Regions from separate parts of the Cytobacillus dafuensis genome, predicted to be linked through region 2. Evidence: riboswitches for the same ligand, from Rfam matches in the RefSeq annotation. Region 2 holds a riboswitch; the other holds the start of a gene.
What was found. A riboswitch is a leader RNA that binds a small molecule or an ion and turns the genes downstream of it on or off. The one in region 2 is predicted to bind cyclic di-AMP.

Region 1: linked by a shared signal. The riboswitch ahead of FSZ17_RS02920 (TrkH family potassium uptake protein) and the one ahead of FSZ17_RS04660 (APC family permease) in region 2 are both predicted to bind cyclic di-AMP.

What each region holds. Positions count from the first base shown of each region.
Region 1 is NZ_CP042593.1:563,337-567,775, reverse strand. It holds gene FSZ17_RS02930 (EamA family transporter) at 1-742, shown strand, start outside; gene FSZ17_RS02925 (pyridoxamine 5'-phosphate oxidase family protein) at 803-1,429, shown strand; cyclic di-AMP (ydaO/yuaA leader) riboswitch at 1,528-1,677, shown strand; gene FSZ17_RS02920 (TrkH family potassium uptake protein) at 1,777-3,126, shown strand; gene FSZ17_RS02915 (hypothetical protein) at 3,481-3,936, opposite strand; gene FSZ17_RS02910 (serine hydrolase) at 4,238-4,439, opposite strand, start outside.
Region 2 is NZ_CP042593.1:939,684-944,122, forward strand. It holds gene FSZ17_RS04650 (alkaline phosphatase) at 1-1,038, opposite strand, end outside; gene FSZ17_RS04655 (DMT family transporter) at 1,371-1,754, opposite strand; cyclic di-AMP (ydaO/yuaA leader) riboswitch at 1,947-2,088, shown strand; gene FSZ17_RS04660 (APC family permease) at 2,283-4,109, shown strand; gene FSZ17_RS04665 (GTP-binding protein) at 4,372-4,439, shown strand, end outside.

The DNA of each region.
Region 1 (4,439 bases), 380 kb from region 2:
TACTATTCCTTTTATCAAACGGGTAAAGATCTCCTTTAAACAGGCTGGGGCACTCATGATGACTGGTACTGCCTTAAGCTTAACTGGGATTTTTTATGGATTAAGCCTTGATCGTGTTCCTGCTTCGCTTGCCATTGTCCTCTTGTTTCAATTTACTTGGCTGGGAATCTTAATTGAGGCACTTTTTGAAAGGAAATGGCCGAGCAAAAATAAGATTATTTCTGCGATCTTTCTGATTCTCGGTACCATTTTCGCTAGTAACCTAATTTCTAGCAGCGGCCAGCCTATTCAATTTGATGGGCTGATTTATGGACTGTTATCTGCTATTACGTATGCCATATTTATTTTTGCAAGTGGGAAAGTGGCAACTGGAGTGCCTAGTATTCAGCGAAGCATTTTTATTACTTTGGGTGGCCTTCTGATTCTTGTATTCATTGCTGGCCCCATTCTTTTCAAAACTGGCATTCATTTAGATGGTTTATGGAAATATAGCTTATCGATGGCCTTTTTTGGCGCCATTTTCCCGATTGTTCTCTTTGCTATTGGCACACCGAAAATTGATGCAGGTCTTGCTACAATTATTGGATCAGCAGAACTCCCTGCAGCGATCTTTGCCGCCATGCTCATCTTAGGTGAAGAAATATCTAGAATCCAAATGTTTGGAATCGCACTCATCTTAATTGGGATCTCCATTCCACAGCTGCGTTTTCAAAAATTTTCTCGAAGTAGACTAGAAACATAATAAGTTCATAGGAGGGGAATTCCCTCCTTTTCTTATATATTCATTAGGAGGGGAAAAATCATGTTATTTCATGAGATCATTACATCCGAAGAGGAGCTTCGTTCCTTATTAGGCACTCCAGGTAAGAATGCCGCCAATAAAGTAATCAATCATTTAGATCATCACTGCAAAGAGTTTATTTCAAAGTCTCCGATTGTTTTTGTTTCTACCTCTAATGCAGATGGGCATTGTGATACATCTCCTCGCGGGGATTTCCCTGGATTTGTACATATAATGGATGACCATCATTTCGTTATTCCAGAACGGCCAGGAAATAAGCGAATGGACACACTAAGAAATATTTTAGAAAATCCATATATTGGCCTTCTATTTGTGATTCCAGGATTAGAAGAAACACTGCGAATTAACGGGAAAGCGGGCGTTATCAAAGATCCAGACATACTTGAAAATATGACCGCTTTCGGAAAAACTCCTTTACTAGGTGTTGCTGTTCAAGTTGAAGAATGCTATATCCATTGTGCGAAAGCCTTCAAGCGTTCCAAGCTTTGGCAGCCAGAAACATGGCTTCTACAATCAGACCTGCCCTATCCTCCCCAAATCCTCGCTGATCACATTAATATACAAGGAGTGGACGTTGAAAACGTGAAAGCTTCTTTGGAGGAAAGCTACGAAAAGAGATTGTATTGATTTCTATTTAGGAAACCTAAAAAATTTGTTCTTTTCCATCTGACAAATTTCTATTGACATTCTTTCTTAACAGGAGTAATTTAATAAAATCAAAAATAAAAAAATCCTTGCTGAATCTTATTTTCAGAACGGGGGAACCAATATGATAAACAGATTGTTTATCAGGGGTGAATCTTAGCATCTTGTTAAGAAGGGATCTCTCAATCCCTAATCCGTCAGCTAACCTCGTAAGCATATTGAGAGAAGGGCATCGCATTTGTGCAATGACCATTCTTACCTCTGGCCTAAGAATGGTTTTTTTTGTTTTCATTTTTGGAATTTTTAATCGGCATATTGGAGGAGTCATGATGGGGAAAGAAAAGGGTTTTATCGCCATTACAAGGAAGTATTTGAAAATTAGTCCACCCCAGCTTCTAGTACTTATTTTTGCTTTTTTTATTGTGTTGGGAACATGTTTATTAAAGCTTCCTTTTGCAACGGAAAAGTCCATTTCATGGGTTGACGCCCTTTTCACGACTACATCTGCTATGACAGTGACAGGCCTAACAGTAGTAGATACAGCATCGACCTATACCCTATTCGGTGAAATCGTGATTATGTGTTTAATTCAAGTGGGCGGACTTGGAATCATGTCCTTTGCTGTACTCATTTATTTGATGCTTGGGAGAAAAATCGGTTTTAAAGAACGACTTGTGATGCAGCAGGCTTTAAATCAGACCTCATTAGGAGGAATCATAAGCCTTGTACGCAACTTATTTTTATTTTCGTTTGCGATTGAAGCCTGTGCCATGCTACTGCTTTCCCTTCGCTGGGTTCCTGAATACGGTTGGGCAAAAGGTCTTTACTATAGCCTATTCCATTCTGTTTCAGCCTTTAATAATGCAGGGTTTGGACTTTGGGAAGATAACTTAATAGGATTTGTTGGAGATCCAGTCATTAACCTTGTTATTTCACTATTATTTATTACTGGCGGTATAGGTTTTACCGTATTAATTGATTTGAAGAAAACAAAGCGTTTCCGCGAACTTTCTTTACATTCCAAGCTCATGATCGTAAGCACATTTGTTATTAATCTTGTATCGATGATAATCATTTTTCTTCTTGAATATAATAACCCAAATACACTTGGCCCGTTGTCAGGATGGGAAAAGTTCTGGGCCACCTACTTTCAGGCAGTATCCCCAAGAACGGCTGGATTTAATACCATTGATTTAAGCGGATTAGAGGATACTACTGCCTTCTACATGATTTTTCTCATGTTTATAGGAGCAGGCAGTGCTTCAACAGGCGGCGGAATTAAATTAACAACCTTTATTATTATCATCCTAGCCGTCATCACCTTTATACGAGGGAAAAACGACATCGTCATCTTCAGAAAAACAATTAGTGATTCCTATATTGTAAAAGCATTAGCGATCACAATCATTAGTCTCCTTTTCATCATAATCGCTATTTTTACGTTGAGTATTACAGAGAATCAGCCTTTTATAAAAATTGCCTTTGAAGTCATGTCTGCTTTTGGCACGGTCGGTCTGACAATGGGACTTACAGGAGATCTAACTGAAATCGGCAAAGGAATCATCATATTCATTATGTTTCTCGGTAAACTAGGTCCTCTAACGCTCGTATTTTCATTTGCTCGCCGACAACAGGAACAAAAGATTCGATATCCGCGTGAGGATATTTTAACGGGGTGACCTGAAACTCCCACAGCTAAAGCAGTGAAAGACTTAGTGCTCATTAGTTTGCGATAAAGTGAAACTTCCATCAGTGGGGGTTTTTTGATCCCCCACTGATGGTTAGTTGCGGCCCACAGGAAGTGGGTCACGCAGACGTTGCCACACGATGTGGCGCTTTTAGTCTGTGTTCATTTTACGGGCTTTTACGGGCAGTTGTTCCCCACCTATCTTCCTCGCTTCTCTCTCAATCTTGAGGTGGGGGTCTTACTGCCCGTTAATGCGGGATAATTTGAACAGTTTGAGGATTATAGATTGGACACAAAACAGACAGAGAGTAGGTTCTCTGCCTGTTGGCATACTGGCCAATGGAAATTAAACTGGAATTAGTGGAAATAAGAATAGGTCAAACTGGAAAGCTGCTCGGACTGGATCTGTTGGATAAATGGCATTTACTCGTTGGAAAACCCCAGTGATCCCTACTTGTGTTCCAGGATGAATGGTGTGAATGATGGCATCTTCAAAATTTTCTCCTATCACTTGGACATCAAAGGCATTGACTCCGTTGTTGATGGCGAGAATAGTCCCAAACGGAAGGACGAAACCCGTTTGTTGAACGGCTGCCTCTCCATTAGATGCACCAGGTGTACAGGCAGGTTCATAACCATTGGCTTCATAAACCGTAACCGTAGTTTCTTGTGGAAAATTAAACTTATGTTTCAGTGTGAATTGCTGATGAATCAAACAACAATCTCCACATTTACAGCAAGATTGAATGTCATTATGAAATGGATTTTTTGCTTTATCGTTTTTAAAAGGAAATATTCCCAATAACTTCACCTCCTTTTCTAGTACTTGTTTCAATGTATTCAAGGCAAAGAGTAGGGTATAGATAGAAGTAATGGTATAGTTAAAGATTTTGTCATTGTCTAATTTGTTATTGAACAAACAGGTCCTTTTATGAATAAAACAAATAAAAAATGGTAAAGAGCTTGGAAAATTCTCCAAGCTCTTTTTTCAATGCTCATTGTAGTTTAATTCCTAAATCTTTCTATTTACTTACTAAATTTCATAGTATACACATGCTGGCTTTACTCAAAAAGGACACCCCATCCATTAAGATAGAGTGTCCTTATCCATTTACTAAATGCCGTAAAATCAGCTTGCCAATCTGTGATAATATCTGCTTTCCTTCATACGGATCCTTCAGCTGATCGATCAAAACTGCCGAATAGATGGTTTTATCTCCATAACGGATGATGGCACAATCATGCTCGACCCCTGGCAGTTCCCCCGATTTACTAGCGACTTGCAAATCTTCTAAATCGATCGTA
Region 2 (4,439 bases):
GCTGCGGTCTGCATTCAATTTGCTTTCCATAAAATCACCTGTAGCAATTACATTACGGAGGATTTCTAGGTTGGCATCATACTGACCATACCCGCCAACTGACATCCCACCCGTGTCATGATCTCCAGCAATAACGACTAAAGTATTTTTATCCATTTTCGCAAATTCCAAGACTTCTTTTAATGCATTTTCGAAGGCTTCAATATCTTTCATCGCCCATGCTGCATCATTAGCATGTCCAGCCCAGTCAATTTGGCTTCCTTCAATCATAAGGAAGAAGCCATTTTTATCTTTTTTAAGTACATCAAGCGCTTTTTGGCTCATTTCAGCTAAGCTAGGCTCCTTAGTTTCATCCCGATCTAACTCAGGTGCTAAGCCTACAGTAGCAAATAAACCGATTAGCTTGTCTGTACTCCCTGCCATTTCCAATTGTTCACGATTATTAACAATTTCATATCCTTTAGCTTTTGCGATTTTTAATAAAGGTTCAGTAAAATATTTTCTACCGCCGCCGAGTAATACGTCTACATCATTTTTTATAAATTGTGGTGCGATATCCATTTCATTGGCACGAGAGGCAACATGTGAAGCAAACACGGCAGGCGTGGCATGAGTGAGGGATGCAGTCACAACTAATCCAGTAGCTTTTCCTGCCATTTCAGCTGCTTCCAAAATCGTTTTCAACTCTTTTCCATCAGGTGAAGTGCTTATCATCCCGTTATTTGTTTTTTCGCCTGTTGCCATCGCAGTCCCAGCTGCTGCTGAATCAGTTACCTCTGAACTAGCCGAATATGTTTTAATCATCCCGACTAACATGGAATCCATAAGCGATTCTCTCCCTTTATACCAACGATAGTTTGTTACATAAGAAGAGGAAAAGCCATCAGGAATCATAAATATGATATTTTTTACCTTTCCAATACTAGAATTTCTTATTTCCGCTTCTGCAGTTGAAAGAGCCCCAACTAAACCACCAATAACAAATAAAGATACGACAGCAATAGGTAAAACTTTCTTTTTAAGCCCCTTTTTAAACAATCTTTTTCCTCCTACTTAATAAATAGTCAAACCCAATTTAATTTTTGTAATTTACCATGGTATTAAGGTGAAGTAAAAGTGATGTAAATAATTTCAAAAGGTTTGTGTTTTTATTCTAGATGATTAAGGAGATTTTTATGTAGAGTTTGAACAATTTTTTATAGAGTGACTAATTTTTACCCAGTTTTGAAAGTAGATTTCCAAGTTGGTGATTTCTTTCGATTGGAATAAGCTTAAGCGTTGTATAACTGAAATATACGATAAAAGAAATATCAATGATTAAGGAAAACCATATTAGAACATGCATAGATGGCTCGCTCTATTGTTTACACTCATTTATATTCTTGTGTGCCTGTCTCCATCTGTTGGCTTTTTGCTAGAGACTGCTCAGTGTTCTTTTCACTATCACCGATATTTAGTCCAATTACACCTAATATGATTAATAGGATCGAAACCGTTTTAATAAGATTCATCGACTCTTGAAAAACGTAATACCCGATTATGGCGATAGCAGCCGTACCGATTCCTGACCAAATAGCATATGCGACACTGACAGGTACTTGTTTTAATGAAAAATTTAAGCAAGTAAAGGCTAATAAATAAAAAACAACCATTAACACTGACGGCCAAAACTTTGAAAAACCATTAGATAATTTCATTGATACAGTACCAGCTACCTCAAGCAGAATCGCTAGCATTAAAAAAACCCATGCCATCTCATATCACTTCCTCTATAAATGTTTATTTTCCTTTAGGAGGGTACCTTTCCCCATTTTTCTTGAAGCTGATTTTAAATTTTAATTGGGACCAAAAAAGTATATGAAAATACGCAGTTTTTTGTCAAATTTACCCTACAAAAAAATATTTACTTTCTCAAAACACGGGAGTATTATATACAACAGTTTCATATTTCTAAATCGCTGAAACCAAATGGTGCGGGGGAACCGTTCTTGTGGATAGGTACTAATCCAAGGGGTGAATCCTAATAAGGTAGGGCTACTCAAGGCCCGAATCCGACAGCTAACCTCGTAAGCGTTGATGAGAAGGAAGGTGGAGCTTGTACGGTCAAAATCTTTGATGCCTACAGGTCTATTTATTGATGACTTGTAGGCTTTTTTCATTGGTTAATTTAGGTAATAGTGGGACGAAATGGCCAAGAGGAAAAGTAAGCACTAGGATTTTTTACAAATGTTTAACGAATTAAAGGGGAATTATAATAAAAAACAATTTGGTGGTGCTTTTGAGTGGTATCAGAATTGAAAAAAGTCATAATTGGAAAACCTTTAAAATCACATGAATTAGGGGAACAGAAACTTATAAAAACAAAAGCATTGGCGATTCTTTCGTCTGACGCTTTGTCCTCTGTTGCATATGGACCCGAGCAAATATTAATTGTTCTCGCAACAATAGGTGCAGCAGCGTATTGGTATTCAATTCCGATCGCCATAGGAGTATTGGTACTATTAACAGCACTTATTCTTTCTTACCGACAAATCATTTTTGCTTATCCAAAGGGTGGTGGAGCGTATGTGGTATCAAAGAATAATCTGGGGATTAATGCAGGTTTAATAGCTGGTGGTTCCCTGTTAGTCGACTATATATTAACCGTAGCGGTTAGTGTGTCAGCAGGTACGGATGCGATTACATCTGCCTTTCCTGCATTACATTCTTATAATGTGGCTATCGCTATATTCTTTGTTTTATTTATTACAGTATTGAATTTGAGGGGTGTTACGGAGTCTGCTTCTATACTAGCCTATCCTGTGTATTTATTTGTTTTAGCGATATTTATTTTAATTGGGGTAGGTATTTATAAAATTGTTATAGGTGGAGTGTCGCCTGATTTGCATACACCGATCGGTACACCAGTTGCAGGAATTAGTTTATTTATTCTCCTTAGAGCCTTTGCATCAGGAAGCTCTGCTCTAACGGGGGTTGAAGCGATTTCAAATGCAATACCGAATTTTAAAGACCCAGCTCCTAATAATGCGGCTAAAACACTGCTGCTGATGGGTGTACTTCTTGCTTTGCTTTTTAGTGGAATTATTTATTTAGCTTATTATTACGGGATTTCTCCTAGTGAAAAAGTTACGGTTGTCTCACAAATTGCTGAATCAATCTTTGGACGAAACTTTATGTATTTTTTTATCCAGGGAACAACAGCATTAATATTGATTCTGGCTGCAAACACTGGTTACTCTGCCTTCCCGCTGCTGGCGGTTAATTTAGCTAAAGATAAGTTTATTCCAAGAATGTTTACAGTGAGAGGAGACCGTTTAGGATATTCAAATGGTATTATCATTCTTGCTGCTTTTTCAATCATTCTAATTATTGTATTTAAAGGACAAACCGAACATCTTATTCCGCTTTATGCTGTTGGGGTGTTTCTTCCTTTTACTTTGTCCCAGACAGGCATGATGGTTAAATGGATCCGTGAGAAGCCTGAAGGCTGGATGCTAAAATTGATTACGAATACAATAGGAGCTTTCATAAGCTTTATCGTAACAATCGTGTTCTTTTTGACTAAATTTCCACAAGTATGGCCAATCTTAATATTTTTGCCTATAATCATTATTTTGTTTCACCAAATTAGAAAGCATTATGAATCCGTTGGAGAACAGCTTAGGATTAACCCGAATGAACCAGTCGTACCTATTGAAGGGAATATCATCATTGTTCCTGTTGCGGGTATTACTCAAGTAGTGGAAAACTCTTTAAACTATGCGAAGTCACTTTCCGCTGACCATATTATCGCTGTTTACGTGTCTTTTGAAAGGGAAGACGAAAAAAGGTTTGAGGAAAAATGGAAGCAATGGCAGCCTGATATTAGACTAGTGACTTTGCATTCCTACTATAGAAGTATTATTAGTCCACTCACCAAATTTATTGATACAGTTGAGCATAAAGCAAGTGAAGCAAACTACCAAGTTACGGTCGTTATCCCTCAATTTATTCCGAAGAAGGGCTGGCACCATATTCTTCATAATCAATCTGGTTTACTGATTCATTCTTATTTGCTTTATCGAAGAAAAGTAATTATCACTACTGTACCTTATCGTTTCAAAAAGTAAAAAATGGGAGAACAAGAAACCAAAAAGAGTAGCCATGAAAACTAAGCAGTTCATGGGCATGAGTGTGGCAAAACCAGACTCATGCCTTTTATTTTTCCACGTTGAGCGAACGAAAAAACTTGCATTAATAAAAACAATATTATAATATTTAAATCGAAATCATTACGTTTTACGTTGAAAATATTTTTATTAACTTAAAAATGAAGAGCAAATTATCTCTTTTAAATCGTAATGATTTTGATTAAAACAAAGAGGTGAAAGAATAGTGAAGAAAATACCAGTTACTGTGCTAAGCGGCTACTTAGGATCGGGGAAAACGACATTATTAAA